One region of the Hydrogenophaga aquatica genome, then DNA from elsewhere that is predicted to be linked to it. Evidence: riboswitches for the same ligand, from Rfam matches in the RefSeq annotation. Region 1 holds a riboswitch; the other holds the start of a gene.
What was found. Region 1 has a riboswitch for glycine ahead of gcvT (glycine cleavage system aminomethyltransferase GcvT). Riboswitches for the same ligand answer to the same signal wherever they lie in the genome.
Positions count from the first base shown of each region.

Region 2: another riboswitch for glycine. It lies ahead of ACYVHH_RS01260 (D-amino acid dehydrogenase); the one in region 1 lies ahead of gcvT (glycine cleavage system aminomethyltransferase GcvT).

Region 1 covers NZ_BAAGVK010000001.1:86,015-100,310, forward strand. Annotated here, with positions in the region: gene ACYVHH_RS00380 (efflux RND transporter permease subunit) at 1-555, shown strand, start outside; gene hpnD (presqualene diphosphate synthase HpnD) at 552-1,418, shown strand; gene hpnE (hydroxysqualene dehydroxylase HpnE) at 1,415-2,779, shown strand; gene ACYVHH_RS00395 (glutathione S-transferase family protein) at 2,784-3,428, opposite strand; gene ACYVHH_RS00400 (HAD family hydrolase) at 3,464-4,162, opposite strand; gene hemH (ferrochelatase) at 4,182-5,273, shown strand; gene ACYVHH_RS00410 (RNA-binding S4 domain-containing protein) at 5,277-5,726, shown strand; gene ACYVHH_RS00415 (peroxidase-related enzyme) at 5,746-6,345, shown strand; gene ACYVHH_RS00420 (acyl-CoA thioesterase) at 6,452-6,871, opposite strand; gene ACYVHH_RS00425 (SDR family oxidoreductase) at 6,881-7,663, opposite strand; gene ACYVHH_RS00430 (electron transfer flavoprotein-ubiquinone oxidoreductase) at 7,817-9,499, shown strand; gene ACYVHH_RS00435 (potassium channel family protein) at 9,514-9,939, shown strand; gene ACYVHH_RS00440 (sensor domain-containing diguanylate cyclase) at 9,959-11,254, opposite strand; gene ACYVHH_RS00445 (chemotaxis protein CheC) at 11,265-11,882, opposite strand; gene ACYVHH_RS00450 (response regulator) at 11,885-12,256, opposite strand; glycine riboswitch at 12,351-12,453, shown strand; glycine riboswitch at 12,476-12,580, shown strand; gene gcvT (glycine cleavage system aminomethyltransferase GcvT) at 12,633-13,763, shown strand; gene gcvH (glycine cleavage system protein GcvH) at 13,810-14,175, shown strand; gene gcvP (aminomethyl-transferring glycine dehydrogenase) at 14,206-14,296, shown strand, end outside.
Region 2 covers NZ_BAAGVK010000002.1:45,203-59,498, reverse strand. Annotated here, with positions in the region: gene lepA (translation elongation factor 4) at 1-1,043, shown strand, start outside; gene lepB (signal peptidase I) at 1,058-2,023, shown strand; gene ACYVHH_RS01295 (DUF4845 domain-containing protein) at 2,088-2,432, shown strand; gene rnc (ribonuclease III) at 2,448-3,128, shown strand; gene era (GTPase Era) at 3,125-4,141, shown strand; gene recO (DNA repair protein RecO) at 4,158-4,949, shown strand; gene ACYVHH_RS01275 (pyridoxine 5'-phosphate synthase) at 4,946-5,731, shown strand; gene acpS (holo-ACP synthase) at 5,739-6,155, shown strand; gene nagZ (beta-N-acetylhexosaminidase) at 6,152-7,246, shown strand; gene ACYVHH_RS01260 (D-amino acid dehydrogenase) at 7,293-8,558, opposite strand; glycine riboswitch at 8,613-8,717, opposite strand; glycine riboswitch at 8,719-8,810, opposite strand; gene ACYVHH_RS01255 (TRAP transporter large permease) at 8,831-10,123, opposite strand; gene ACYVHH_RS01250 (TRAP transporter small permease) at 10,120-10,608, opposite strand; gene ACYVHH_RS01245 (TRAP transporter substrate-binding protein) at 10,642-11,676, opposite strand; gene ACYVHH_RS01240 (M20 aminoacylase family protein) at 11,724-12,929, opposite strand; gene ACYVHH_RS01235 (LysR family transcriptional regulator) at 13,049-13,933, shown strand; gene ACYVHH_RS01230 (LON peptidase substrate-binding domain-containing protein) at 13,949-14,296, opposite strand, start outside.

The DNA of each region.
Region 1 (14,296 bases):
ATGCAGTCGCTGTTCCTGTTTGGCATCGGGCTGATCTACCTCATCCTGGCGGCGCAGTTCCGGAGCTACTTCCAGCCAATGATGATCCTGGTCTCGGTGCCGCTGGCGTTCACCGGGGTGGCCTATGGCCTGGCGCTGTCGGGCAACCCGCTTTCGCTCTACACCCTGTACGGCGTGATCGCGCTGACAGGCATCGCGGTGAACTCCGCGATCGTGCTGATCGACGCGGCCAACGACAGGTTGAACAACGGCATGGGGCTGATGCACGCCACCGTGTACGCCGCACGCCGGCGGGTGGTGCCCATCATCATCACGTCGACCACCACCATCGGGGGGCTGGCCTCCCTGGCCTTCGGGCTGGGCGGGCACAGCCTGCTGTGGGGCCCGGTGGCCGCCAGCATCGTGTGGGGGCTGGCCTTCTCCACCGTGCTCACACTGTTCATGGTGCCCCTGCTCTACCTGATGTTCATGCGCCGCCACGCCGCCCGGTTGGCCCGGGAAGCGTCGGCTGCGGCCTTGGGTACACTCCCGGTGCCCCACACCAGCCACGCATGACGCCACAAGACTACGTCCAGCAAAAAGCCGCCGCTTCGGGCAGCAGCTTCTACTACGCCTTCCTGTTCCTGCCACCCCAGCGGCGCGCGGCCATCACGGCGTTCTACGCCTTCTGCCGCGAGATCGACGACGTGGTGGACGAAGTCACCGACCCTGGCGTGGCACAGGCCAAGCTGGACTGGTGGCGCAAGGAGGTGGCACGCACCTTCTCCACCAGCGCACAGACGCCAGACCACCCCGCGCTGCAGGCCATGGTGCCGCACCTGGGCACGTTTGGCATAGAGGCACACCACCTGCTGCAGATCATCGATGGCTGCCAGATGGACCTGGAGCAGTCCCGCTATCTGGACTATGCCAACCTGCAGCGCTACTGCCACCTGGTGGCAGGGGTGGTTGGCGAAGTGGCCGCACGCATCTTCGGCCAGACGGAGGCCCGGACCACCGAGTACGCCCACCGGCTCGGGCTGGCCTTCCAGCTCACCAACATCATCCGTGACGTGGGCGAAGACGCCGTGCGTGGCCGCATCTACCTGCCAGTGAACGAACTGCAGCGCTTCGACGTGAAGGCCCACGAACTGCTCAAGCGCGGCAGTGCGAGCGACGACACCTTTCCCGCGCGCTTCAAGGCGCTGATGGCCTTCCAGATCGAGCGCGCGCTGGCCACCTACGACGAGGCACTGGCCCTGCTGCCACCAGCCGACCGCAGAACACAGAAGCCCGGTCTGATGATGGCCAACATCTACCGCACACTGCTGCGCGAAATCGCCACCGACCCCATGCTGGTACTGACGCAGCGTGTGAGCCTGACGCCCTTGCGCAAGTTCTGGCTGGCCTGGAAGGTACAGGCCCTGGGGCGGCTGTGAAACCAGCCGGACGGCGCCTGGCCATCGTCGGGGGCGGCTGGGCCGGGCTGGCTGCCGCCGTGCGAGCCGTGGAACTGGGCTGGCAAGTCAGCGTGTTCGAGGCGGCGCGCCAGTGGGGCGGACGGGCCCGTGCGCTCGACATCCCCTGGCCAGCCGGCCTGCCCAACCCCGAAGGCCAGCCTGCGCTTCGGCTGGACAACGGCCAGCACATCCTGATCGGTGCCTACACCGACACCCTGCGCCTGATGCAGAAAGTGGGCATATCAGGGCAGCACGCCCTGCTCCCCATGCCCCTGGCCCTTCGGTTCCCTGATGGTCACGGCCTTGCCACGCCGCCTTGGGCTAGGTGTTGGCCTGCACCGCTGGACGTGCTGGCCGCGATGGCCACGGCGACAGGCTGGCGCTGGAGCGAGCGTTGGGCGTTTCTGCGGGCAACGCTGGGCTGGCGGGTGCGCGGGTTCAAGTGTGCACCCGGCCTGACGGTGGCTGAGCTGTGCTCCAGCCTGCCCGAATGCGTGAAGCAGGACATGATCGAACCGCTGTGCGTGGCGGCCCTCAACACCCCAATGGAGCAGGCCAGCGCTCAGGTTTTCCTGCGGGTCTTGCGCGACGCCCTGCTGGGCGAGGGCCTTCCGCCCTACCGAAGTGCCGACCTCTTGCTGCCCACAGCCGACCTGGGAAGCCTGTTCCCGGACAAGGCTGCCCAATGGCTCACCAGGCACGGGGCGCGGTTGGCGCTGGGGCAGCGCGTCACTGCGCTGCACATGCAGGAAGGCAACTGGCAGCTCCAAGGGGTCGAAGATGGCGGCGCCGGATACGATCACGTTGTTCTGGCCTGCCCGGTGGCGGACGGGGCGCGCCTGGTCAGGCGACTGCCTTCCCCTGCACCGCAAGCCCTTGAATGGCTGGCAGCCGCCGAAGGCCTGCACTACGAGCCCATTGCCACCACCTACGTGCTGACTCGGCATACCCCGGCCTGGCCGGGCCCGTTACCCATGCTGGCGCTGCGCAGCGGCCCCCGCCACGGCCCCGCGCAGTTCGTGTTCGACCGCGCCCGCCTGGGCGGCCCCAGCGGCCTCTTGGCCTTCGTCAGCAGCGCCTGCCGGCTGGACAGGGAATCCCTGCAGACCGCCGTTCTGGCCCAGGCCCGCGAACAACTCGACCTACAGGACGCCGAGGCACTGCTCACGGTGGTGGAAAAACGCGCCACCTTTGCCTGCACGCCGGCCTTGAAGCGGCCAGACCAACGCATTGCCCCGGGCCTGTGGGCGGCGGGAGACGCGATCGACGGCCCTTACCCCGCCACGCTGGAAGGCGCCATCCGCAGCGGCATGGGCACGGTGGGCAGCCTGCCCCGCTGAAACCTCAACCCCGTGCGCGCAAGGCCAGGTAGGCTGGGCGGTTCACGCAGCGCAGCACCCACTCGTGGACCAGAGGGAACTCTTCCATCAGGTGACGCGCCGGGCGCGCCCAGTTCACCACACTCGCCACGCAGATGTCGGCCACGGTAAAGCGCTCGGCGGCCAGATGCAGCCAACCGCGCGCCGCCTGCGTGGCCAGATGCTGCTCCAGCACACGCAGAGGCACACGCAGGCGCTTTTCGGCCTGCTCGGCCAAGTCGGGCTTGCGCTGTTCCTGCGGCATCGTCATGCGGTGCATGAGCACCGTCAGCGCGTCTTTCTCCACCTCGGTCACGGTCCAGAAAGCCCAGCGCAGGGCTTCGGCGTCCTCCAGGGGGCTGGAGGGTGAAATGCCCTCGCCCTTGCCGTGGTGACGCGCGATGTAAAGCGCGCAGGCCATCGACTCCCAAACCACCACCTGCCCCTCGGGCCTGTCATCCAACACCACGGGAATGTGCCCGTTGGGGTTGAGTGCCAGGAATTCCGGGGTGCGCGTGGCACCGCCCTGGTAGGGCGTGGGCTCGTGGCGGTAGGCCAAACCCAGTTCTTCGGCAACCCACAGCGGGCGGATGGCACGTGACGCAACGATGCCGTGAATGGTCAGACTCATGCGGGTCTCCACAGATCAGAAACGAAAAAAGGGGGTCAGCGAAGCAGCGATTCGCACAGGGCGTGCAGGTCGTTCACCACCAGATGCGGCTGGTGCAGGGCATGCGGCCAGTCGTGCCCCGCGCGGTTGACCCACGCCGTCTGCATGCCTGCGCCCAGGGCGCCCAACACGTCCAGCGTAGCGTCATCACCCACGTGCAGGACGGCCTCTGGGGCCACGCCAGCCTGACGCGCCGCCACGCCGAAGATGTGCGGATCGGGTTTGCCCACGCCCACCTCTCGAGCAGTCACGTGACCATGGAAGTGCTTGCCAATGCCCACCCGGTGCACATCCGCGTTGCCGTTGGACAAGGCGACCACGGGGTAACGCGTGGCCAGGGCCTCCAGGGCAGGCAGCGCATCCTCGTAAAAGGTGACGCGGTGCCGCTGCTCAAAGAACACCTCGAATGCAGGCTCGGCCAGCGCCGGGTCATCACCAGCCCGGCGCAAGCCCAGGCGGATGGATTCGCGCCGCAACAGCGACAGGTCATGGGCCATGTGCGCCCATTGCCGCTCCACCTCGGTTCGAACGGCTCTGCGGTTGGCCGTGTCGCCCAGAAAGGCCGCCGTGGCTGGCGCGTTGGCCCCGAGCCAGTCCAGCAGCACCTGTTCAGCGCGTTCGATGGTGGGCCAGACGGGCCACAAGGTGTCGTCCAGGTCCAGGGTGATGGCCTTGATGCGTGATGGATCGAGCATAGGTGGGTGAGAATACCGCATGGCTTTCCGAAAAGAACCCCCGTACACCCATGGGCAGACAGCCCGAACAGGCATTCTTCTGTGCAACCTGGGCACGCCAGAGGCGCCCACGGCCAGCGCCTTGCGCCGGTACCTGGCGGAATTCCTGAGCGACCCGCGCGTGGTGGAGATCCCCAAGCCCATCTGGTGGCTGATCCTGCATGGGATCATCCTGCGGGTGCGCCCGGCCAAGTCTGCCGCCAAGTACGCTACCGTCTGGACACCCGAAGGCTCCCCGCTGAAGGTGTGGACCGAGAAACAGGCCACCCTGCTGCGCGGCTACCTGGGCGAGCGCGGCCACAAGCTGGAAGTGCGCTACGCCATGCGCTATGGCCAGCCCTCCGTCGCCAGCCAGCTCGACGCGATGAAGGCTGCTGGCTGCACGCGGATACTGGTGGTGCCCGCCTACCCACAGTACAGCGGTGCCACGGTGGCCAGCGTGCTGGACGCGGTGTTCGCCTGGGGCAAACAGGTGCGCAACGTGCCGGAGCTGCGCTTCGTCAACCGTTACCACGACGACACGGGCTACATCGACGCGCTCAAGGTTTCCGTGCAGCAGCACTGGATGGCGCACGGCCGCCCCGACAAGCTCGTCATGAGCTTTCACGGCATGCCCGAACGCACGCTGCACCTGGGTGACCCGTACCACTGCGAATGCCTCAAGACGGGCCGCCTGCTGGCCGAGGCGCTGGGCCTCAAACCCGAGGAATACGTGGTGACCTTCCAGTCCCGCTTTGGCAAGGCCAAGTGGCTGGAACCGTACACCGAACCCACGCTCATTGCGCTGGGCAAGGCGGGCGTGGGCCGCGTGGACGTGGTCTGCCCCGGCTTTGCCGCGGACTGCATCGAGACGCTGGAGGAGATCGACCAAGAAGCGCGCGAAGCCTTCCTGCACGCGGGCGGCAAGGCCTTCCATTACATCCCCTGCCTGAACGACAGCGCACCGTGGATGCGCGCCTTGAGCGACCTGTGCGAACGCCATCTGAGCGGGTGGCCGACCAAACAAGAACCGGACGCTCAGGCCGCAACGGCCAGCCGGGCGCGGGCCGTTGCGATGGGAGCCAAGGTCTGAATCATGAGCCATCAGCCTCCCGTGCAAGACAAAATCCGCCTGGACAAATGGCTCTGGGCGGCGCGCTTTTTCAAGACCCGCAGTCTGGCGGGCGACGAAATCGACAAAGGCCGTGTGCGCGTCAATGGGCAGGTAGCGAAGGCTTCGCGCGAGCCCAGGGTAGGTGACGAAATCGAATTCCGCGCCGGGCACGTGACGCGCACGGTCGTGGTCAGGGCGCTGAGCGCCGTGCGCGGCCCGGCACCCCAAGCCGCACTGCTCTATGAGGAAACGGCGGCGTCCATACTGGCGCGGCAACAGTCGGCAGAGCAAAGGCGTCTGGCACCCGAACCGGCTTCCACCATTGAGCAGGGCCGCCCCACCAAACGCGACAGGCGCCAGCTGCAGCATCTGCGATCATCCGGCAACGCCCCAGACTGGAACGACCGCTGGAGCGCATCTCTCGAAGATTGACCCTCACAGAAGAAAGACGATGGAGACGACCCGCTACCCCTTCCCCGACCTCAACACCCTGCCCGAGGACATCCGCGCCAAGATCCTGGAGGTGCAGGACAAGGCGGGCTTCATACCGAACGTGTTCCTGGCGCTGGCCCGCCGCCCGGCGGAGTGGCGCGCCTTCTTCGCCTACCACGACGCGCTGATGACGCCTGAGACCGTTGGCCGCGAGAGCGGTCTGACCAAGGGCGACCGCGAAATGATCGTTACCACCACCAGCGCGGCCAACCAGTGCCTGTACTGCGTGGTGGCGCACGGTGCCATTCTGCGCATCTACGAAAAGAAGCCGCTGGTGGCCGACCAGGTAGCTGTGAATTACCGCAAGGCCAACATCAGCCCGCGCCAGCGCGCCATGCTGGACTTCGCCATGAAGGTTTGCGAGCGTTCGCACGAGATCGCCGACAGCGACTTCGCCGCGCTGCATGCCCACGGCTTCAGCGACGAGGACGCCTGGGACATCGCCGCCATCACCGCCTTTTTCGGGCTGAGCAATCGCATCGCATCCTTTAGCGGCATGCAGCCCAACCCTGAGTTCTACCTGATGGGCCGCGTACCCAAGGCCAAGCCAGCGGCCTGATCTGGATGTGTGGGAGGCCAAGGCGTGTGTGCCCAGGGGCTGCCGCTTCAACGAGGCGGCCGGTGGACACAGCCCTTGAGGTCAACGCAAACAACGCAGCAAACCGTCAGCCAATAAGCTCCCGCAGCCGCTGCGGCATAGGCGCAGACTTTTGGTTTGGAAAGTCCACCCACACCACCGTCGCACCACCGTTGGCATAAACCGTGTCGGGGTCGTCTGTGCGCAGCATCTCGTGGTAGGTGTCAAACGAGGTGCGGCCCGCTTCCCCGGCATAGGTGCGCACCAGCACCTCACCCGGGAACTCAAGCTGCCGGATGAAGTTGCAAAACGCATTCACGATCACCGGCCCTTCGCCCTGCGGATTGGCCGGCACACCGGACTCGAACATCCACTGCAACCGCGCAATCTCCATGTAACGGAAATACAGCGTGTTGTTGACGTGGCCCATGGCGTCCATGTCACCCCAGCGTATGGGCACGGTCATCGTGTGGATCAGTTTCTTCTGCTCGGGCACTTCCAGCTTCATGCGACCTCCTCAGACCGCGAAACCATCGTCGGCAGCAATCACTGCGCCATTCACAAAGTGGCTCTCATTGCTCGCCAGCATCATCAACACGGCGTCCAGGTCCGCGGGCTGGCCCACACGCTTGCGCGGCAGCATCGCCACCAGCTTCTGGCCCGCCTCGGTTTCCCAATGATGGTGGTTGATCTCGGTGTCGATGTAACCCGGGCAGATCGCGTTCACATTGATGCCAAACCGGCCCCACTCCACGGCAAAGGCCTTGGTCATGTGGACCACGGCCGCCTTGCTCATGCAGTACACACCGATCTGCGGCAACACCTTCAGCCCCGCCATCGAGGCGATGTTGATGATGCGCCCGCCCACCCAGGTACCGGGCGCCGCCCCCTTGGCTCTTGCCAGCATGCGCTTGCCCACCTCCTGCGCCACGAAGAACGCCCCGCGCACATTCGTGTCCATGATGAAGTCGTAGTCAGCTTCGGTCACATCCTGCAGGCGCTGGGTGGTGCTCACGCCCGAGTTGTTGACGAGGATGTCGATAGGGCCAACCTCGGTTTCCGCTCGCGCCACGGCGGCACGGATGGACGCCAGGTCGGTCACATCCATCGCCACCACATGGGCGTCACCGCCATCGGCCTCAATGCCCACGCGCAGGTCGTCCAGGCGCTCGGTGCGTCGGCTGGCCAGCACCACGGCAGCACCGGCACGCGCCAGCGTGCGGGCAAACTGCGCGCCCAGCCCGCTGGACGCCCCCGTCACCAGGGCCACGCGGCCCGACAAATCGATCTGGTAAGCCATAGGAAATCCTCGGGTTCCCCCCCGATGTCGGGGGGCCGACAAAGATTGTGCACCTCAGGCCACTAAAATCGGTCGCCAGCACGACAGGCATGCGTCAGCTTGCTTGGCTAGCGCCCGAGCGCTCCTCATCCACAACGCCAGAGAGACTCCCAGATGACCCCACAAGAACTGCTTGAACAATTCGGCCCGCGCGAAGCGATGGAATACGACGTGGTGGTCGTTGGCGGCGGCCCGGCCGGCCTTTCCACAGCGATCCGCCTCAAGCAGCTGGCTGCAGAGAAAGGCGCCGAGGTCAACGTCTGCGTCCTTGAAAAAGGCTCCGAGCCGGGCGCACACATCCTCTCGGGCGCCGTGATGGACCCCAAGGCCATCACCGAACTCTTCCCCAACTGGAAAGAACTGGGCGCGCCGCTCAGCCAACCCGTCAGCGGTGACGACGTGCTCTTTCTGAAAGAAGGCGGTGCCACCCGCACGCCCGACTGGCTCGTCCCCAACAACTTTCACAACAACGGCTGCTACGTGATCAGCCTGGGCGCCGTAACCAAATGGCTGGGCGAACAGGCCGAAGCACTGGGCGTGGAAATCTTCCCGGGCTTCACCGCCGCCGAGGTGCTCTACAACGAAGACGGTTCCGTCAAGGGCGTGGCCACCGGCAACCTGGGCCTGGGCAAGGACGGCGAGCCGACCGACAACTTCCAGCTCGGCATGGAGCTGCACGCCAAGTACACCGTGTTCGCCGAAGGTGCACGTGGCCATCTGGGCAAACAACTCATCGCCCAGTTCAAGCTGGACGAGGGCAAGGACCCGCAAACCTACGGCATCGGCATCAAGGAACTGTGGGAAGTTCCCGCGGACAAGGCCAAGCCCGGCCTGGTGGTGCACACCGCTGGCTGGCCGCTGGATGGCAACACCTACGGCGGCGGCTTCCTGTACCACCTGGAAGGCAACAAGGTGACGCTGGGCTTCGTGGTGGGCCTGGACTACGCCAACCCCTGGCTCAGCCCGTTTGAAGAGATGCAGCGCTGGAAGACGCACCCCAGCATCAAGGCCCACATCGAAGGCGGCAAGCGCATTGGCTACGGTGCACGTGCCATTGCCGCTGGCGGCCTGATGAGCCTGCCCAAGACCGTGTTCCCGGGTGGCGCCCTGGTAGGCTGCGACGCGGGCTACCTGAACGCAGCGCGCATCAAGGGCAGCCACGCTGCCATCAAGAGCGGCATGCTCTGCGCCGAAGCAGCGTTCGACGCGCTGCAGGCTGGCCGCGCCAGCGACGAACTGAGCGCCTACCCGGCTGCTTTTGAACAGAGCTGGCTGCACCAGGAACTGGACCAGTCGCGCAACTTCAAGAGCTGGTTCAAGAAGGGCAACACCGTGGGTGCGCTGATGACCGGCATTGAACACTGGCTGCTGCCCAAGCTGGGCATGAAGCGCCCGCCCTGGACCATCCGCCGCACAAATGCCGACCATACCTACCTGCGCCCTGCGGCCGAATGCGCGCAGATCAGCTACCCCAAGCCCGACGGCAAGCTGACCTTCGACCGCCTCTCCAGCGTGTTCATCAGCAACACCAACCACGAAGAGAACCAGCCCGCACACCTCACCCTGAAGGATGCCAGCGTGCCGGTGAGCGTGAACCTGGCGAAGTTTGCAGGCCCCGAAAGCCGCTACTGCCCTGCCGGTGTCTACGAGTTCGTGAACAAGGACGGCGCCGACCAGCTGGTGATCAACGCCCAGAACTGCGTGCATTGCAAGACCTGCGACATCAAGGACCCGACACAGAACATCGTGTGGGTCACGCCCGAAGGCGGTGGCGGCCCGAACTACGCGGGCATGTGACGTCGTCCCGGGCAATGAAGAAGCTGTCGCTGCATCGCCGCCGCCTGGTCAGGCAAGGGCTGCTCTACTCGCTGGCGTTGGTCGCAGCGATATTTCTCATTGGCGGTCTGGGATTCTGGTGGCTGGACCCCAGCGTGCACAGTATCTCCGAAGGGCTGTGGCTGTCATTCACGACGGCGGCCACGGTAGGCTATGGAGACGTCGTGCCATCAACGGACGCTTCGCGGCTGTTCGCGGTGCTCGTGGTGCTGCTGGGCCTGGCGGTGCTGTCTCTGGTCACGGCATCGCTGGCAGCCATCTTCGTTGAAAAAGAGGTAGAGCAGGACGAAAAGGCCATGGCCTCCGAGATCCTGGGCGAACTGCACCGCCTGCGCCTCGAAGTCCGGGCGTTGTCGAACCGGCTGGAACAAGACCAGAATCAGGACCGCACGCCTGCGTGACAGTTGCGGCGCGGCCCGGTCAGCCCGGCAACCGCCCGTTCACCTCAACCCGGTTGCGCCCTTTGCGCTTGGCCAGGTACAGCGCCTGGTCGCACCGCGCCAGCACGGCCTCCAGGCTGTGGTCGGCCGGGTCCACAAGCCCGATGCCAATGCTGACCGTCAAGGCAACGGGCTGCCCCTTCGACAGGAAGGCTGAAGCCTCCACACGCTGCCGCAAGCGCTCCGCCACGAACTGTGCGCCGGGCAGGTCGGTATCGGGCAGCAGAATGGCGAATTCCTCGCCCCCCAGGCGGCCCAGGGTATCCACCTTGCGCATCTCGTTGCCAGCCAGCTCCGCGAAATGCCGCAGCACCGCATCACCCACGCCGTGGCCATAGGTGTCGTTCACCAGCTTGAAGTGATCAAGGTCCAGCATCAGCAACGCCGACTTGAGGCTGGGCTGACGTTGCACGCGTGCCAGTTCGCTGCCCAGCTGCAGCAGGAAATGGCGGCGGTTGGGCAAACCGGTGAGCGCGTCGGTGGCGGCCAGTTCGCGCAGCTCCGCCTCCATACGCTTGCGCTCCGATATGTCCTGCACGGTGCACAACAGGCTAACGGCGCGGCCTTCGGGCGCGCGCGACACTTCTGCCTGGAAGTGCACGTGCTTGTGCGACCCGTCGGCCAGGACCAGCGTGCAGTCCCGCTCCACGTCCTGCCCGCCCTGCGCTGCCAGCTCCACCGCCTCGGCCATCTGGTCGCGCTCCTGCGGGTGAACCAGCGACAGGAATGCCCAGTCGCTGGGCGCGTGCGTCTGGCGGCTCAAACCCAAGATGCGGTAGAGCTCGTCCGACCACACCGACTCGCCCTCTTCCAGGTCCCACTCCCAGGTGCCCAGCTGCGCGATCCGCGCCGCGTTGCGCAGCTGGTGCTCCTTGTTGCGCAACACCTGCTCCCTGTGCGCACTGACGGTGACGTCAGTGATCTGCAACAGGCAGCCCTGCCGCTCATCGTCGTCCTCGTAGGGCACGACATGAATGAGATGAATCATGCGCCGGTCGATCTCCCGGTCCTGAGGCCGGTGATACAGCGCCAGCCGCACCCGGCTGAGTGCCGGGGAAAGCAGAGCGGGCAGGCGCTGCCGGGTCGCCAGATCGATGGCATGCTGAAGCCTGCTGTTGGCCGCCTCCGGGAACACATCCAAAAGGGAGCGGCCCAGAACGGCGTCGCGGGAACATCCGGATCGTTCAGCCATCCAGCGGTTCCATAGGCGCACACGGCCATCGGCATCCAGCCCCACTATGCCCAGCTCCAGGGCATTGGCGAACCTAGAAATCATGGTTGCTCCCTCAAGCCAGGCCCATGCGCGTCATGTACGACACGACCAGTTCCATCAGGGTGCTCAGGGATGACACGCTCAACAGGAAGACGATCTGCCCGTGGATGCACTTCTGGCTGATCTTCAGGTCCACCTGCAGCAGCAGAACCACCTGCTCCGGTTCACCCTCCAACACCAGCGCGGCCTGCGAATCGCCAAAGCGGTGCACGGGCAGCGTGCTGTCAAACTGCACCGCGAACATGTCGGCCAGCACACTCATGCTGGAGTTGAGGATGATGTTGCCGATCTCGCACATCGCCTCCTGCTCGTATTCCGACAGCTCCTCTGCACTGAGGTTGGTCCCCCCCATCATCAGGCCGACGATCTCCAATGCGTTGGCCTCGGGGAAGACCAGCATGGCCTGCGCCTCAAAGGGGCCAGAGAACTGCTGCGAAACGGTGCTGAACTTGGTAAGCGGCTTGCCCGACAACGCCACAGCCGCCTCGTTCGGCGAGCACAGGCTCAGGCTGGGGGCTGACAGCAGCACCTCGTCGCCCACGATCATGCTTAGGCTCGACGCGGCACGCCCCACGCCGATGTTGAAGATTTCCAGGAGCGCGTCGCGCTTGAGGTCGCTGACATCGACCATGGTCACTTCCCGAAAAAGGCCAGAGCAGGCGACACCGTGGCCTCGGTGATGGGTTTGCCCACGAAGAACAGGCCGGCACGGGCAGCCGCGTCGCGCATGCGCTCCTGCACGTTGGCCGTGCAGACTGCGATGCGGATGCCAGGGTGCTTTTGCAGAATGCGTTCGGCCGCCTCCAGGCCGTTGGTACCCGGCATGTTGACATCCATGGTGATGAAATCCGGAGTCTCCTCATCCACACGGGCCAAGGCTTCGTCACCTGACGCGACTTCGACAATGCGCCAGTCAGGGCGCTGCGCAACGACAATGGCCTTGATCAGCATGCGTGACATGCGGCTGTCGTCAACGATCATGAGGAGCGGCTTGGCGTCGGACACGAGGCACCTTTCTTATGCTTGTGAATGCGGCACACGGGACTCTGGGCAACCCAGCAGTTTACCAAACGTTACATTTTCAGCCGTGGGTTAGAATTCCGGATTGTCAGGAGAGCGCTTCCCCAAGGGAAGCCGCCGAAGGCGCAGGACCGCTGATCGCGGTGGTCTGAACGCTCAGGCAAAAGGACTGGCAAACGCCGTCAGCCCCGAGGGGTTTGACTGCGCATCCCCACTGGAGAGAGGCCGCACACGATGCTGCCCACCGAAGGAGCAAGCCGCCCCGCATGGGCGGTGAATCTCTCAGGTAAAGCGGACAGCGGGGGCTAGATGCCGTGGTGATGAATGCCACGGTTGTTTCATGCCCCCATGGAGTCCGCTCATGACCAGCCCCGACACGCCCCTGTTTCAAACACCGCTGAACGCCCTGCACATTGAACTGGGTGCGCGCATGGTGCCTTTCGCGGGCTACAGCATGCCTGTGCAGTACCCCGCCGGGCTGATGGCCGAGCACCTGCACACCCGCACGGCTGCCGGCTTGTTCGACGTGTCGCACATGGGCCAGTTGCGCCTGGTCGGCCCCGACGCCGCTGCGGCCTTTGAATCCCTCATGCCCGTGGACGTGATCGGCCTGGGCCTGAACAAACAGCGCTACGGCCTGCTGCTCAACGACGAAGGCGGCATCATCGACGACCTGATGTTCGTCAACCGGGGGGACGACATCTTCGTGATCGTCAATGGCGCCTGCAAGGCAGGCGACATCGCCCACATCCAGGCGCGCATCGGCCAGCGCTGCCAGGTCATCCCCATGCCGGAACGCGCCCTGCTGGCCCTGCAAGGCCCACAAGCCGTGACCGCACTGCAGCGACTGCTGCCTGGCGTGGAACAACTGGTGTTCATGACCGGTGCCGCGCACCAGTGGAACGGTGCCAGCCTGTACGTGACGCGCAGCGGCTACACCGGCGAAGACGGCTTCGAGATTTCGGTGCCCGCCGAACACGCCGAGGCGCTGGCCCGCGCCCTGCTGGCGCAGCCCGAGGTGCAGCCCATCGGCCTGGGCGCGCGCAACTCGCTGCGACTCGAAGCAGGCCTGTGCCTGTACGGCAACGACATCGACACCACCACCACGCCAGTGGAAGCCGCGCTCAACTGGGCCATGCAGAAAGTGCGCCGCACGGGTGGCGCCCGCGCGGGTGGCTTCCCCGGCGCCAGCAAGATTCTGGCGCAGCTCGACGGCACGCAGCCGCCGCAGCGCCTGCGCGTGGGCCTGATCGCCAAGGAGCGCGTGCCCGTGCGCGAGCATGTGGAACTGCAGAACGCCGCTGGCGAGCGCATTGGCGAAGTCACCAGCGGCCTGCTCGGCCCCTCCATCAACCAGCCCATCGCCTTGGGCTACGTGCAGTCCGGTTATGCTGCGCTCGGCACGCAGGTGCAGGCGCTCGTCCGTGGCAAGGCGGTGCCGATGGAAGTGGCGCCCCTGCCCTTCGTGCCCAACCGTTATTTCCGTGGCTGATGCCACGTCCGCCCTCTTTCCCTTTCCATCCCCAGGAGCCCACCCCATGAGCCTGAAGTACACCCCCGACCACGAATGGATCCGCGTTGAAGGCGACATCGCCACCGTGGGCATCACGCACCACGCGCAGGACGCGCTGGGCGACGTGGTGTTCGTGGAACTGCCCGAAGTGGGCAAGGTCCTGGCCCAGAAAGACGTGGCAGGCGTCGTCGAATCCGTGAAGGCTGCCGCCGACGTGTACATGCCCATCAGCGGCGAGATCACCGAAGTCAACGAAGACCTGCGCAACGACCCCGCGCTGGCCAACAGCGACCCGCTGGGCGCTGGCTGGTTCTTCAAGGTCAAGCTGTCCAACGCTGGCGAAGTCGCGGAGCTGATGGACGAAACCGCCTACGGCGAACTGACCAAGTAAACCCCACCCGCAAGCCCCCCGGAGCCCGCCATGCTCATGCCCACCGCCCGGCCCCTGGCCGACCTGGAAAACGCCAACGAGTTCGTTGCCCGCCATATCGGCATCTCTGAAGCCGACGAGC
Region 2 (14,296 bases), on a different contig from region 1:
ACGTCATCGCGGGCATCAAGGAACTGAAGGCAGCCAAGGTGGGCGACACCATCACGGCCGTCAAGACCAGCAGCGGTGCCAACCTGGCCTTCGCCACCGACCCGCTGCCGGGCTTCAAGGAAGTGCAGCCCCAGGTGTTTGCTGGCCTGTACCCCACCGAGGCCAGCGAATACGATGCCCTGCGCGACGCGCTGGAAAAGCTGCAGCTCAACGATGCGGCTCTGCATTACGAACCCGAGGTGTCGCAGGCACTGGGTTTTGGCTTCCGCTGCGGCTTCCTGGGCCTGCTGCACATGGAGATCGTGCAGGAGCGCCTGGAACGCGAGTTCGACCAGGACCTCATCACCACCGCGCCCAGTGTGGTGTACCAGGTGGTCAAGGGCGACGGCGAAGTGCTGATGGTCGAGAACCCCTCCAAGATGCCGGAGCAGGGGCGCATTCAGGAAATCCGCGAACCCATCGTCACCGTGCACCTGTACATGCCGCAGGAGTACGTGGGCGCGGTGATGACGCTGGCCAACCAGAAGCGCGGCGTGCAGATGAACATGGCCTACCACGGCAAGCAGGTCATGCTGACCTACGAACTGCCGCTGGGCGAGATCGTGCTCGACTTCTTCGACAAGCTCAAGTCCGTCAGCCGGGGCTATGCCTCCATGGACTACGAGTTCAAGGAGTACCGCCCGTCCGACGTGGTGAAGGTCGACATCCTGCTCAACGGCGACAAGGTCGATGCCCTGTCCATCATCGTGCACCGCAGCCAGTCGCAGTACCGCGCTCGTGCCGTGGTGGCGAAGATGCGCGAAATCATCAGCCGCCAGCAGTTCGACGTGGCCATCCAGGCCGCCATCGGTGCCAACATCATCGCGCGCGAAACGGTCAAGGCCCTGCGCAAGAACGTGCTGGCCAAGTGCTACGGTGGTGACATCACCCGCAAGCGCAAGCTGCTGGAAAAACAGAAGGCGGGCAAGAAGCGCATGAAGCAGATCGGCTCGGTGGAAGTGCCCCAGGAGGCCTTCCTGGCCATTCTGCAAGTGGAGGAATGATGAACAACCAGAACATGAGCGCGCTGACCGCGCTGGTGCTGGGTGCCTTTGCCGCTTACGGCGGCGCGTGGTACCTGGGCATGATCGAAGGCAACTTTGCCCTGTTGCTGTTGCTGGCGGTGGTGGTCACCGGCGTGTACTGGCTGGCCGAGCGTTTTTACTTCCTGCCGCAGCGCCAGCGCGCAGCGGACGCCCTTGTGGCGGAGCACGCACGCCGCCAGGCCGAGCTGGACAGAATGGGTGTCAAGGGTGACAACGTGGACATCCAGGCGTCCCGCGAGAGGCTGCTCATGCAACCCTGGTGGCTGGACTGGACCGCCGGGCTCTTCCCGGTGATTCTCGTGGTCTTCGTCCTGCGCTCCTTCCTGTTCGAGCCATTCAAGATTCCTTCGGGCTCCATGATCCCGACACTGCGCGTGGGTGACCTCATCCTGGTCAACAAATTCCACTACGGCGTGCGCCTGCCGGTGGCCAACACCAAGATCATCAGCAACAACGAGCCCCAGCGCGGCGACGTGATGGTGTTTCGCTACCCGCCCCAGCCCAGCTTGGACTACATCAAGCGGGTGGTGGGCGTACCGGGCGACGAGGTGGCCTACCTGAACAAGCAGTTGTTCGTCAACGGCCAGCCGGTCGAGAAGGTGGCCAGGCCCGAGTTCTACGATTCGGACAGCATGCGCTACTCGCGCCAGTTCGGCGAGGTTCTGAACGGCAAGCACTACAACACCCTCAACGACGATGACCGGCCGGCGTTCATCCCCGGGGCCAGCGATTTCCCGGGCAAGGAACATTGCCGCTACACCGTTGAAGGGGTGGCCTGCAAGGTGCCCGAGGGGCACTACTTCATGATGGGCGACAACCGCGACAACTCACTGGATTCGCGCTACTGGGGCTTCGTGCCCGAAGCGAACATCGTGGGCAAGGCCTTCTTCGTCTGGATGAACTTTGGCGACTTCAAGCGCATCGGCGCCTTCGAATGATGGCCGGTCCGCTGGCTACGAATTAAGATGTAGCTTGGTCGTATCAAAGCTTGGAGCGGGGCAGATGAAACAAAAACAGCGCGGCGTGACCATCCTGGGGCTGGCGTTCGTGGGTGCGCTCGTGGCCGTGGTGGCCGTGGTGGCGGCCCAGGTGGCGCCTACCGTCTTGGAATATCAGTCGATCATGAAAGCCGCCCAGCGTGCCGCGGAATCCGGCAGCACGGTTGGCGAGATCCGCAGCTCGTTCGACAAATCGAAGGCGGTCGATTACTTTGAGGCCATCAGTGGCCGCGATCTCGAGATCAGCAAGGAAAACGACAAAATCGTGGTGGAATTTGCCTATGACAAGGAAATCCACCTGGCAGGCCCGGCCTACCTCGTCATGAAGTACCGTGGCCGCACCAAATGACCGGACACACCTGATTTGAAACCCGAATTGCTGGCGCTGCAAGAGCGCCTAGGGCACCGCTTCGCCGATCTGCGGCTGCTCGAACGTGCCCTGACTCACCGAAGTTTCTCTGCCGACCATTACGAACGCCTGGAATTCCTGGGCGACTCCGTCCTGAGCCTGGCCGTTTCGGGCCTGCTCTACGAGCGGTTGAGCAGCCAGCCAGAAGGCGATCTTTCACGCATCCGTGCCAATCTGGTGAAGCAGGACACGCTGCATGGCCTGGCGGATGTGCTCAAGCTCGCGCCGCTGTTGCGCCTGGGAGAGGGCGAGATCCGTTCCGGCGGGCGCGAGCGGCCGTCCATCCTGGCCGATGCCCTTGAGGCGATTCTGGGCGCCGTGTACCTGGACGCCGGGTTCGATGCCGCGAATGCCCTGGTTCGCCGCCTGTACCAGTCGGTGGACCTGAGCCCCGGCCAGAGCGTGCAGGGCAAGGACGCCAAGACCGCCTTGCAGGAGTGGCTGCAGGGCCGCAAAATGAAGCTTCCCGCTTACCGCGTGGCAGCAACCACGGGTGAAGCCCACCGCCAGACCTTTGAAGTGGTCTGCCAGATCGAAACCGGCCACGAAGAGCGTGGCAGCGGTGCCTCCCGCCGCGCCGCCGAGCAGGCCGCCGCAGCGGCCATGCTGCAATACCTCAAGAGCCGCAAGCCATGAACGCCAAGTCCGCCACGCCCAAGCCCCAGCCCCAGTCGAACGACGATCTGGAGGCGATGCTCTCCCGCGCTTTGCACAAGCCCGTTGCAGAGCCTTCGCCGGATGCCGCTGATGAGCGTGCTGAGGCACAGGGGCCGCAACGCTGCGGTTTCGTTGCCATCGTCGGCAAGCCCAACGTCGGCAAGTCCACGTTGCTCAATGCGCTGGTGGGCCAGAAGGTCAGCATCACCTCGCGCAAGGCGCAGACCACACGCCACCGCATCACTGGCCTGCGCACCGTGGGGGCCACCCAGTTCGTGTTCGTGGACACGCCGGGCTTCCAGACGCGCCACGGCAACGCCTTGAACCGGTCGCTGAACAAGACCGTGCTGGGCGCCGTGTCAGACGTGGACGTCATCGTTTTCGTGGTGGAGGCGGGCAACTTCAACCTCGCCGACGCCAAGGTGCTGGATCTGCTGCCCAAGAACATCCCCGTCATTCTGGTGGCCAACAAGCTGGACATGGTGCACCGCCGCGGTGAGCTGGCCCCCTGGCTGCGCAGCATGCAGGAGCGGCACGCGTTTGCCGAGTTCGTGCCCATGTCGGCCAAGAACACGAAAGACGTTCAACGCTTCTACGCCATCGTTGAAAAGTACCTGCCCGAGCAGCCGTGGATGTACGACGCGGACGAGCTGACCGACCGCAGCGAGCGCTTCATGGCGGCCGAGATGGTGCGCGAGAAGCTGTTCCGGCTGACCGGCGACGAGTTGCCCTACACGTCCACTGTCGTCATCGACAAGTTCGAAGAGGAGGGGAGGCTGCGCCGCATCGCGGCAACCATCGTCGTCGAGCGCGATGGGCACAAGGGCATGGTCATCGGCGAAAAGGGCGAGAAGCTCAAGCGTATCGGCACCGAGGCGCGCCAGGAACTGGAAAAGCTCTGGGACTGCAAGGTGTTCCTGGAGCTGTGGGTGAAAGTGCGCTCCGGCTGGGCCGACGACGAAGCCCGCGTGCGCTCCTTCGGTTACGAGTAAGCGAACCCCGCACCCCATGCCTCCGGCCAAGCAGCCGCGCGTGCACGACGAGCCCGCTTTCGTGCTGCACCGGCACGACTGGAGCGAGTCCAGCCTGATCCTGGAGGTGTTCAGCCGCCAGCATGGGCGCGTGGTGCTCGCGGCCAAGGGCGTCAAACGCCCGACGTCCCAGTTCCGCCCTGTGTTGCTGCCCCTGCAGCCGCTGCGCCTGTCCTGGGGGGGTGACGCCGAGGTGCGCACCCTCAAGGCGGCGCACTGGCAAGGCGGTCACGTGATGCCGGTGGGTGACGCGCTGCTGTCGGGCTATTACCTGAATGAGCTGTTGATGCGACTGCTGGCGCGGGACGATCCGCACCCGGTGCTGTTCGACCATTACGCCAGCGCGGTGGCGGCGCTGGCGCGCGGCGACGCGCAGGGCGCCGTCTTGCGTGCCTTTGAGCTGTTGCTGCTGCGTGACGCCGGTTTTCTGCCTGCGTTGGACGAAGAGGGCGCGAGCCTGGCCCGTTTGCGGCCGCAGGCGCGCTACGAGCTGGTGCCCGAAGCTGGCTTGCGTCTGGTGCGGCACCCGGAAACGCTTGCCTGCGAAGGCAGCCACTGGCTGCGTTTGCAAGAGGCATTGGATGCCGAACACTCCTTCAATGCGCTGCTGGAGTGCTGTGCCGATGATCGCGGTGGTGCGCTGCGCCAGCAATTGCGCAATCTGCTGCACTACCATAGCGGTGTGCGGACGTTCCAGACACGCCAGTTGATGGTGGATATCCAGCAGATGAGCGCTTCCGCCACCGAACCCACCCCTGTCCGTCCATGACTTCTATCGTCCCCTCCAGCCGCACGGCGCTGTCCGTCAACGTCAACAAGGTCGCGCTGGTGCGCAACACCCGCCACCTGGGCATACCCAGCGTCACCCGCGCGGCCATGCTGTGCCTGCAGGCAGGGGCGCAAGGCATCACCGTGCACCCTCGGCCCGACGAGCGGCACGTTCGCCGTCACGATGTGTTCGACCTGGCAGAGCTGCTGCAGGCGTGGCCAGACCGCGAATACAACATCGAGGGCAACCCTTTCCACAACCTCATGGACGTGGCACGCGAGGTGAAGGCGCGCGGCCTGCCGCTGCACCAGCTCACCTTCGTGCCGGACAGCGTGGGCCAGTTCACCAGCGACCACGGCTGGCGCTTCCCCGAAGACACTGAGCGGTTGCGACCGCTCATCGGGCAGGCCCATGCGATGGGCGTACGCGTCAGCCTGTTCATGGATGCCGAACCTGCCCAGATGGCGGCCGCCCGTGCCGTGGGCGCTGACCGTGTGGAGCTGTACACCGAGCCCTACGCCGCAGCCTACGCGCAAGGCGGTGCCGCCCGCCAGCAGCAGCTGGATCGTTTTGCCGCTGCTGCCCAGGCGGCCCTGGACGCGGGCCTGGCCGTCAACGCCGGGCATGACCTGAACCGCGACAACCTAACCGACTTCCTGCGTGTGGTGCCAGGCATCAGCGAGGTGTCTATCGGCCACGCGCTGATCGCCGACGCACTTGAAATGGGTTATGCGGCCACGGTGCAGGACTACCTGCGCTGCATCGCAGCCGCGCAAGGTTGACGCGCGCATGATCTACGGCATAGGCACCGACGTCTGCGACGTGCGACGCATCCGCGAGAGCCTGGCGCGTCACGGTGACCGCTTTGCCCAGAAGGTGCTGGGCGACAAGGAGCTGGCCACCTGGCGCCAGCGCAGCGCGCGCTGGCCGGAACGGGGCCTCCGCTATCTGGCCACGCGTTTTTCGGCCAAGGAGGCTTTCAGCAAAGCCATCGGCATGGGCATGCGCATGCCCATGACCTGGCGCGACTGCGAAATCGACAAACTCCCCAGCGGGCAGCCCGTCATCGTGCTGCACCGGGGCCTGAAGGACTGGTTTGAATCCCAGGGGCTGACGGCCCACGTCAGCGTCACCGATGAAACCGATTACGCCGCCAGCTTTGTGGTGGTAGAAAAACCTGAGCACCCCCACGCTCGCATGCCATGACACCCTACACCCAACACGCTCCCCTGATCATCGACGTTGCAGGCACCCGCCTGAGCAAGACGGACAAACAGCGCCTGGCCCACCCGCTGGTGGGTGGCGTCATCCTTTTTGCCCGCAACTGGGAGAACCGCGAGCAGCTCACCCAGCTGTGCCGCCAGATCAAGAAGGTGCGCGCCGACCTGCTGATCTGCGTGGACCACGAAGGCGGGCGGGTGCAGCGTTTCCGCACCGACGGCTTCACCCACCTGCCACCCATGCGCGCCCTGGGCGACATGTGGTTCGGTGGCAAGCTTGGCAAGGAGAGCGATGCCGCCCTGGCGGCCTGCAACGCGGCCACGGCGGCAGGCTACGTGCTGGGGGCGGAGCTGCGTGCCTGCGGGGTGGACTTCAGCTTCACCCCGGTGCTGGACCTGGATTACGGCGGCAGCACCGTCATTGGCGACCGTGCCTTTGCGCGCGATGCGCGGGTCACGTCCCTGCTGGCGCAGGCGCTCATGCACGGGCTGCTGCAAAGCGGCATGCGCAACTGTGGCAAACACTTTCCGGGGCACGGTTTCGTCAAGGCCGATTCCCACGTGGACATTCCCGTGGACAAACGCGGCCTCCAGGCCATCCTGACCGAAGATGCCGCTCCCTATGGCTGGCTGAGCGCGAGCCTGAACAGTGTCATGCCCGCGCACGTCATCTACCCCAAGGTGGATGGCCGCCCTGCGGGTTTTTCCTCGCGCTGGCTCAACGACATCCTGCGCGGCCGCCTGGGCTTTACAGGCGCGATTTTCAGCGATGACCTAAGCATGGCCGGTGCCCGCCAGATCGATGGCAAGGAAGTGAGCTACACCGAAGCCGCCGTGACCGCCCTGGAGGCGGGTTGCGATCTGGTGCTGCTGTGCAACCAGTGCGTGGTGGATGACGGCGCCCCTATCGACGAACTGATCGACGGTTTGAGCGAAGCGCAGATCAAGGGCCGCTGGCAACCGCGTGGCGCCAGCGAGCAGCGCCGCCTGGACCTGCTGCCGCTGGGCGCCGCCCAGCCCTGGGACGAACTGATGGTGGACGCGCGTTACATGCACGCGCTGGGCCTGCTGCCCTGACGGCACCGCTGGCGGTGCCGTCCCGGGTGCCGCCCACGAGGGCGCGTCAGACCCGGGCCATGGCAGCTGCCGGTGCCGCGCCCAGCACGGGCTTGTGGTAGCTGTCGCCCACCACGTCCGCGATCAGATCGGCGGTCCCGGCGCTCAAGGTCCAGCCCAGGTGCCCGTGCCCGGTGTTGTAGAACACGTTGGGCTTTTTGCCGCGTCCCACGCGCGGCATCATGTCGGGCATCATGGGGCGCAGGCCCGCCCATGGCACCACCTGCCGGGTGTTGACTCCAGGGAAGCACTGGTTCACCCAGTCGACGAGAGGCTTGATCCTGTCGGCGCGGATGTCCTTGTTGTAACCGTTGAACTCGGCTGTTCCGGCCACGCGGAAACGGTCCGGCCCGAGCCGGCTGGTGACGAGTTTGGTTTCGTCGTCAAGCAGGCTCACCCAGGGGGCGGCCTCGCGGCTTTGTTCGTCCATCAGATTGACGGTGATCGAATAGCCTTTGACCGGGTAGATGTTGACGCGGTCGCCCAGTTGCGCAGCCAGACTGCGGCTGGCCACCCCGGCGCAGACCACGAGCCCGTCAAAGCAGTGAGTCTGCTCTTGTCCATCCTCGTGTGCCGTGACAAAGGCAGTTTCGCCATCGCTGCGCAGATCGCGCACCTGTTGCCCGTAGCGAATGGTCACGCCCAGACGTTCGGCAGCGGCGGCCAGACCTACGGTGTATTTGTGGATGTCGCCGGTGGAGTCGCTCTCGGTGTAGAAACCGCCGTAGTAGGTGCCTGCCAGCGTGGGTTCGATGGCGCGCATTTCCTCTGGTGTGACGGGGTGGCGTTCCAGTCCGCCTGCCGCCAGCAGGCGGCTCACATTCGCCGCGTGGTCAAAACCTTTCTTGTCGCGGTAGATGTGCAGGATGCCGCGCTTTTCCACGTTGAAGTCCAGCCCCTCGGCCTGGGCCCAGGCAAAGAAATGCTCGCGCGCGGCGATGGCCAGCTTGACCGTTTCGGTGGTGTTGCGTTCGTAGTGGGGAATGTTGCCGATGAACTCCAGGAACCACGAAATCTTGTGCCAGCTCGGCTTGGGGTTGACCAGCAGCGGCGCGTCGTTCTTCAGCATCCACTTCAAGCCCTTGAGTATGGTGGACCAGTGGGTCCACACCTCCGCGTTGGATGCGGAAAGCTGTCCGCCGTTGGCGAACGATGTCTCCATGGCCGCGTAGCGGTTCTGTTCAAACAGGGTGACGTAAAAACCGCGCTTGGCCAGCGCGTAGGCCGTGGTGACACCGGTGATGCCACCGCCGATGACGGCGATCGATTTCATGAGGCAGGCTCCAAACGTCGAAGGGAATGGGTACAGCCCGCACCATGCGGGATGTACGCCCCCTCTGTTTGGAACCTGAGAGATTCATGCCCCCGTGGCGGGTGCACTTGCTCCTGCGGTGGGCTGGGTGACGACACCAGCCTCTCTTCAGAGTTTCATCCAACTTCGACCGGTCCTTTGGCCTGAGAGTTTCCGGGGCGGTTGCTCCTTCGGCGCTGGCCGCTGAGGGCCAGTCTCTCCCGATCGATGTCCAGCATTCTAGTCAGGGGTGTCTACCTCATCAAGTGCACCAACACCAGGCTGATGGACGGGAACGCAACCAGCACACCCAGACGAAGGACGTCCACCGCGATGAACGGAACCAGTCCACGGAAGATGGCGCCGACCGGCACCCGGGGCAGGTTCGCCTTCAGCACGAACACGTTCATTCCGACGGGCGGCGTGATCAGGCCGATCTCGGTCAGCACCACCACGACAATACCGAACCACACCAGGTCAAAACCCTGGGCCACCAGAGTGGGGGTGAACAGCGGCACGAAGATGAGGATGATGGCCATGGCGTCCATGACGCAGCCGAGGAGCAGAAACACGGCCAGGATGGCCAGGAGAATTCCGGTCCTTGACAGCCCGGATCCCTGCACCAGCGCCAGCAGTTCGTCCGCCAGCCCCGAGAACGTGATCAGCTGGGAGAAAAGCATGGCCCCGAACAGCACAACGTACAGCATCACGGAAGTCATGGCGGTTTCGCGCATGACCTCGTAGAAGCGCTGCCAGCCCAGCCGTCCCTGCGCCATCGCGACCAGCAAGGCCAGACCTGCGCCAATGCCGCCCGCCTCGGTGGCAGTGAACCAGCCCAGGTAGAGTCCGCCGATGATCAGCAGGAACAGCAGCAGAAACGGCCACACACCTGCCAGGGAACGCCAGCGCTGCGCCATGGGTGTCTTCTCGGCGCGCGGGGCATGTTCCGGGCGGAACCAGGCAATCGCGTAAATGGCACCCATGTACAGGGCCAGACCCAGCAGGCCCGGCAGCACGCCTGCAATGAACAGCTCACCAATGTTCTGCTGGGTCAGGATGCCGTAGATCATGAGGATGATCGACGGGGGGATGAGTATGCCCAGCGTGCCACCGGCGGCAATGGTCGCGGAGGCCAGGCGGTCGGAGTAGCCGTACTTCTGCATGCTGGGGTAGGCCACCTTGGCCATCGTGGCCGCCGTGGCGAAACTGGAGCCGCAGACAGCACTGAAGCCAGCGCAGGTCACCATGGTGGCCAAGGCCAGGCCACCGCGAACGGCGCCCAGGAAGGCATTGGCTGCGCGAAACAGGTCTTCAGAGATTCCTGTTCGCGACAGCACGTTGCCCATGAGGATGAACAGAGGAACCACTGCCAGTTCGTAGGAGAACGCGGCCTCGGTCAACGTCATCGGGATCAAGGTGCGTGCCACCTCGAAGCTGTTGAGGAACGCAATGCCTCCGACCGAAACCGCCAGCAATGCGATGCCCAGTGGCACGCGCAGAAAGGCCAGCAGCAGCACGGCGCCCAGGCAGATCAGTCCAGCGGTCATGATGCCGCCTCCTCGTGAGTGTGTTCGGAGTGTGGGGCCTGCACGAACAGGGCAGCCACCGCTGCCAAGGCCGTGGTCGCGGCGATGAATGTGTACATCCAGTAGCGTGGAATGGTCAGCGCGGGGCTGATTTCGTTGATGGCCTGCGCCTCTTCGATCGCCAGGTAATACTCGTAGGCGATCAGGCCCAGCACCGCAGCCACGAGCACGTCCACCGCTTTGTGCCAGAGGCGCCAGCGGGGGCGGAGCAGCCAGCGGTCGAACAGGTCGATGCTGAGGTGTCCGCGCCGGGCAGTGAGCAGCGGGAGCCCGGCGAAGATGATGATGGCCATCAGGTGCTCGGTGAGATCGTTGGCGCCGAACACCGGGGTGTTGAACAGGCGCCGGCCCAGCACGTCAGTGAAGTTGAGGATGACCATCGCGCTGAGCATTGAAACCAGCAGCGCGCTGACCAAGCGGTGGGCGATGTTGAGCAGGTGGTGCATGGTCCGCCTTCTGAAAACGTGTGGGCCACCGGTTTACTTGGTCTGTGCCTTGTAGGCGTTTTCGTAGAAGGTGACCATGGCGTTGTGGTCCTTGACACCGAAGCTGGGTGCATCGGCTGCCAGTTCCTTGAGCAGTTCGGTGCGCACCTTGCGGATGCGTTCCAGCAGGGCTGCGTTGGGCTGGGTGAACACATGCCCGTCGCTGCGCATGCGGGCTTCAGCGGCCCGGTTCTGCCGGTCGAATTCCTGCCCCCAGCGCCGCGCCAATGCCTCACCCGAGACCTTCAGCACTGCCTGCTGGTCGGCGTCGCTGAGTCTCTTGAACTTGCCTTCGTTGATGGCAATGAAGAACGCTGCGTCGTACAGTCCTTCGGGCACGATGGTGTGGTGCCGGAGCTTGCCATCCAGCCGGAAGTTCACCACCGATTCCAACGGATGCAGTGAAGCGTCGATGACCCCGCCTTCCAGCAGTTCGTAGGCCTTGGTGCCCGGGCCGGACACAGGCACGGCGCCCAGATCCTCGAGCAGGCGCTTCTGGATGGGGCCGCCCATGCGGACCTTCTGCCCCTTGAGATCGTCGGGCATCTGGATCGATTTGCCCGGGTGGTGGAACTGGCCGCCGCCCAGCATGCCCGTACCCAGCACGACGACACCCTTGAAGGCCTCGTTGCCTGCGAGGAACTGGGTGTAGGTGCGCCAGAGCGCCACCGAGGTGGCCTCCGCGTTCGAACCCATCATCGGCAGTTCGGCAAACCACACGTGCTTGAAGCGCTCCGGCTCGTAGGTGAAGTTGCCCCAGGTGATGTCGGCCACGCCTTTTCGGGCCAGCTCCCAATGCTGGGCCGGTGCGCCGACAGGCTTGGGCAGCAGGTTGATGACCACGCGGCCATCGGTGGCCTTTTTCACGTCCTCCATCCACGGCTGCAGGATGTCTTTCACCACGTAATGGGTTGGTGGCACCCAGCTGGACAGCGTGAGGGTGGTGGTTTGGGCCTGTGCGGCGCCTGCGGCCAGCACGGTGGCAGCAAGCGCGGCGGCCAGGCGAGGAAGGGGTGTGCGCGGGTTCATGTTGTCTCCTTCTTGGGTGGTTTTGAGGTGGTGGGGAAAACGGTCTGTCAGGCAGCCAGCAGGTCTTGCACCAGGGCTGCCCAATAGGCTGCGCCTACGGCAACGTTGTCGTCGTTGAAGTCATAGGCCGGGTTGTGCACCATGCATCCGCCCGGCTCGCCGTCGGTGCCGTTGCCAATGAACAGGTAGCAGCCAGGTACCCGTTCCAGCATGAACGCGAAGTCCTCACTGCCTGTCAGCATGGCGCCGTTGGGATTGACGCGGTCTTCGCCGAAATGGCGGCGTGCCACGTCGAGCGCCTGCTCGGTCTCGCGCGCGCTGTTGACGAGCACCGCGTAACCCGGGCGCCAGTCGATGTCGGCCAGCACGTTGAAGCTTTCGGCCTGCGCCCGTATCAGCGCCTTCAGGCGCCGCTCGGTGTCTTTGCGCACCTGGGGGTCCAGCGCGCGAACGCCGATTTCCAGCGTCGCTGTGTCGGGGATGACGTTGTTGGCGTGCCCGGCGTTGAGCGCCCCGACGGTGATGACCACCGGCTGCATGGGGTCGGTGTTGCGGGACACGATGGTTTGCAAGGCCATCACCATGGATGCCGCTGCCACCAGCGGGTCGTCGGCGCGGTGGGGCATGCCCCCGTGCCCTCCGCGTCCGCGAACGGTGACGGTGACGTAGTCCGACGACGCCATGGTGGGACCGTTGCGGAACACCAGCTGCCCTTGGGGATAGCCCGGCATGTTGTGCATGGCAAAAATGGCATCGCACGGAAAACGCTCAAACAGGCCGTCCTCCATCATCTTCAATGCACCGCCGGCCCCTTCTTCTGCGGGCTGGAAGATGACGTTGAGGGTTCCGTTGAACTTGCCGTGGAGCGCCAGATGCTTCGCCGCAGCCAGCAGCATGGCGGTGTGGCCGTCGTGCCCGCAGGCGTGCATGACGCCGTGGTGGCAACTGCTCCAAGGCCTGCCGCTGTTCTCCAGAATCGGCAAGGCATCCATGTCGGCACGCAGGCCGATCCGCTTGGTGCCATGCCCACGAACCAGCTGCCCCACCACGCCAGTGCCGCCCAGCCCCGAAGTGACCTGGTAGCCCCAGGAGCGCAAACGGTCTGCCACCAGGTTGGCGGTGCGGTGCTCGTCAAATGCCATCTCCGGATGGCGGTGGATGTCGCGGCGGATTTCAATGCACTCCTGGACGACGGACGCATCCAGGGAGGCCACGGGCCGGGGTGGGGCGGACAATACGGACGAAGAGGGCATGACGAACAATCCTGCTGAAAACCCAAAAACATGAACTTTGCTGCATGTTAGGAATTCGGTGAATTGAAGTCCAATGCATTGTTGTATATTTATTGATAATTCAAACTCATTGATCACCGATGACTCTTGTCCAGCTCAGGCACTTCATCGCGCTGACGGAATGCGGCTCGTTCGCCAGGGCGTCGAAGGCGCTGTTTCTGACGCAGCCCGCCTTGTCCAGGAGCATCCAGGCGCTTGAGGACGAGCTGGGCCAGGCCTTGTTTGACCGTGTGGGGCGCCGCATCGAATTGACCGTCGTCGGGCAGCAGTTGCTACCCAGGGCCAAGATCCTGGTTCAGGAGGCGGAGTCGCTCAAGACCCTGGGGCGGCAGATGCAGGCGGGCTTTGCAGGTACGGTGCGGCTGGGGTTGAGTTCCGGCCCGGGGGCGCTGCTGTCCGCACCCATGTTGCTGCACGTGGCGCAACACCATCCGCAGCTGCATCTGGAGATTTCCAGGGGCCACACGGAACTGCTCATCCATGCGTTGCGCGCAAGGCGTCTGGACGCCGTGGTGGTGGATATCCGGGCGATGCGCCCAGCCTCAGATCTGCGGGTTTCCTTGCAGACCGAAATGGCGGCGAGTTTCCTGTGCCGGCAGGGGCATCCCCTGCAGGTAAGGGGCAGCCCGGTGCCCTTTGAGGCCTTGCTGGCCTACCCCATCGCGTCAACACCGCTGAGCGACGAGGTGGCGCGCATCCTCACCGAACGCTATGGCCCCGCCGCCAATCCCGACGACATGGTTTCGTTGCGGTGTGACGATACCCAGACCCTGGTGGACGTGGCGCGAGACTGCGATGCGATCGTTCTGACGATCAATGCGGCAGGACGCGGCCTGGTCCGGCTGGAGACGGTGCCTCCGCTCAACGCAACAGCACGGTTCGGTTTGGTGACCCTGGACAACCGTGCCGAGGTGCCCGGGCTTCAGATCGTTCGTGACCTGGTGGAAAGGTTCATGCAGGAGTGAGCGGCCAGCGGGCCTTCACGTTGCGATGCCCAACTGCTCCAGCGCATCGCCCACCAGCTCCAGCCGCAGCAGGGGGCTGTCCAGCGTCAGCAGCCGCTGCTTGATATCGGCCGGCAAGGGCAGCAGCTCCGCCCAGCGGTTGGCCACCCATCCAGCGTCCTGCCAGGGGCCTTGGTCGGGCTGGTACGGGGGGTAAGGGGCGATGGCGCCCGGTTGTTCGGCCTGCAGGCGTTCATGGAGCTGGCGCAGCATCCGGGGGATGCCTTGCAGCTCGGGCGGCACGGGGACGGGGTTGTCGGCGGGCAGCAGGTCCACGTCGGCCACCCACAGGCCGTGCGGGCGCTTTTCACTGTGCGTCACGCG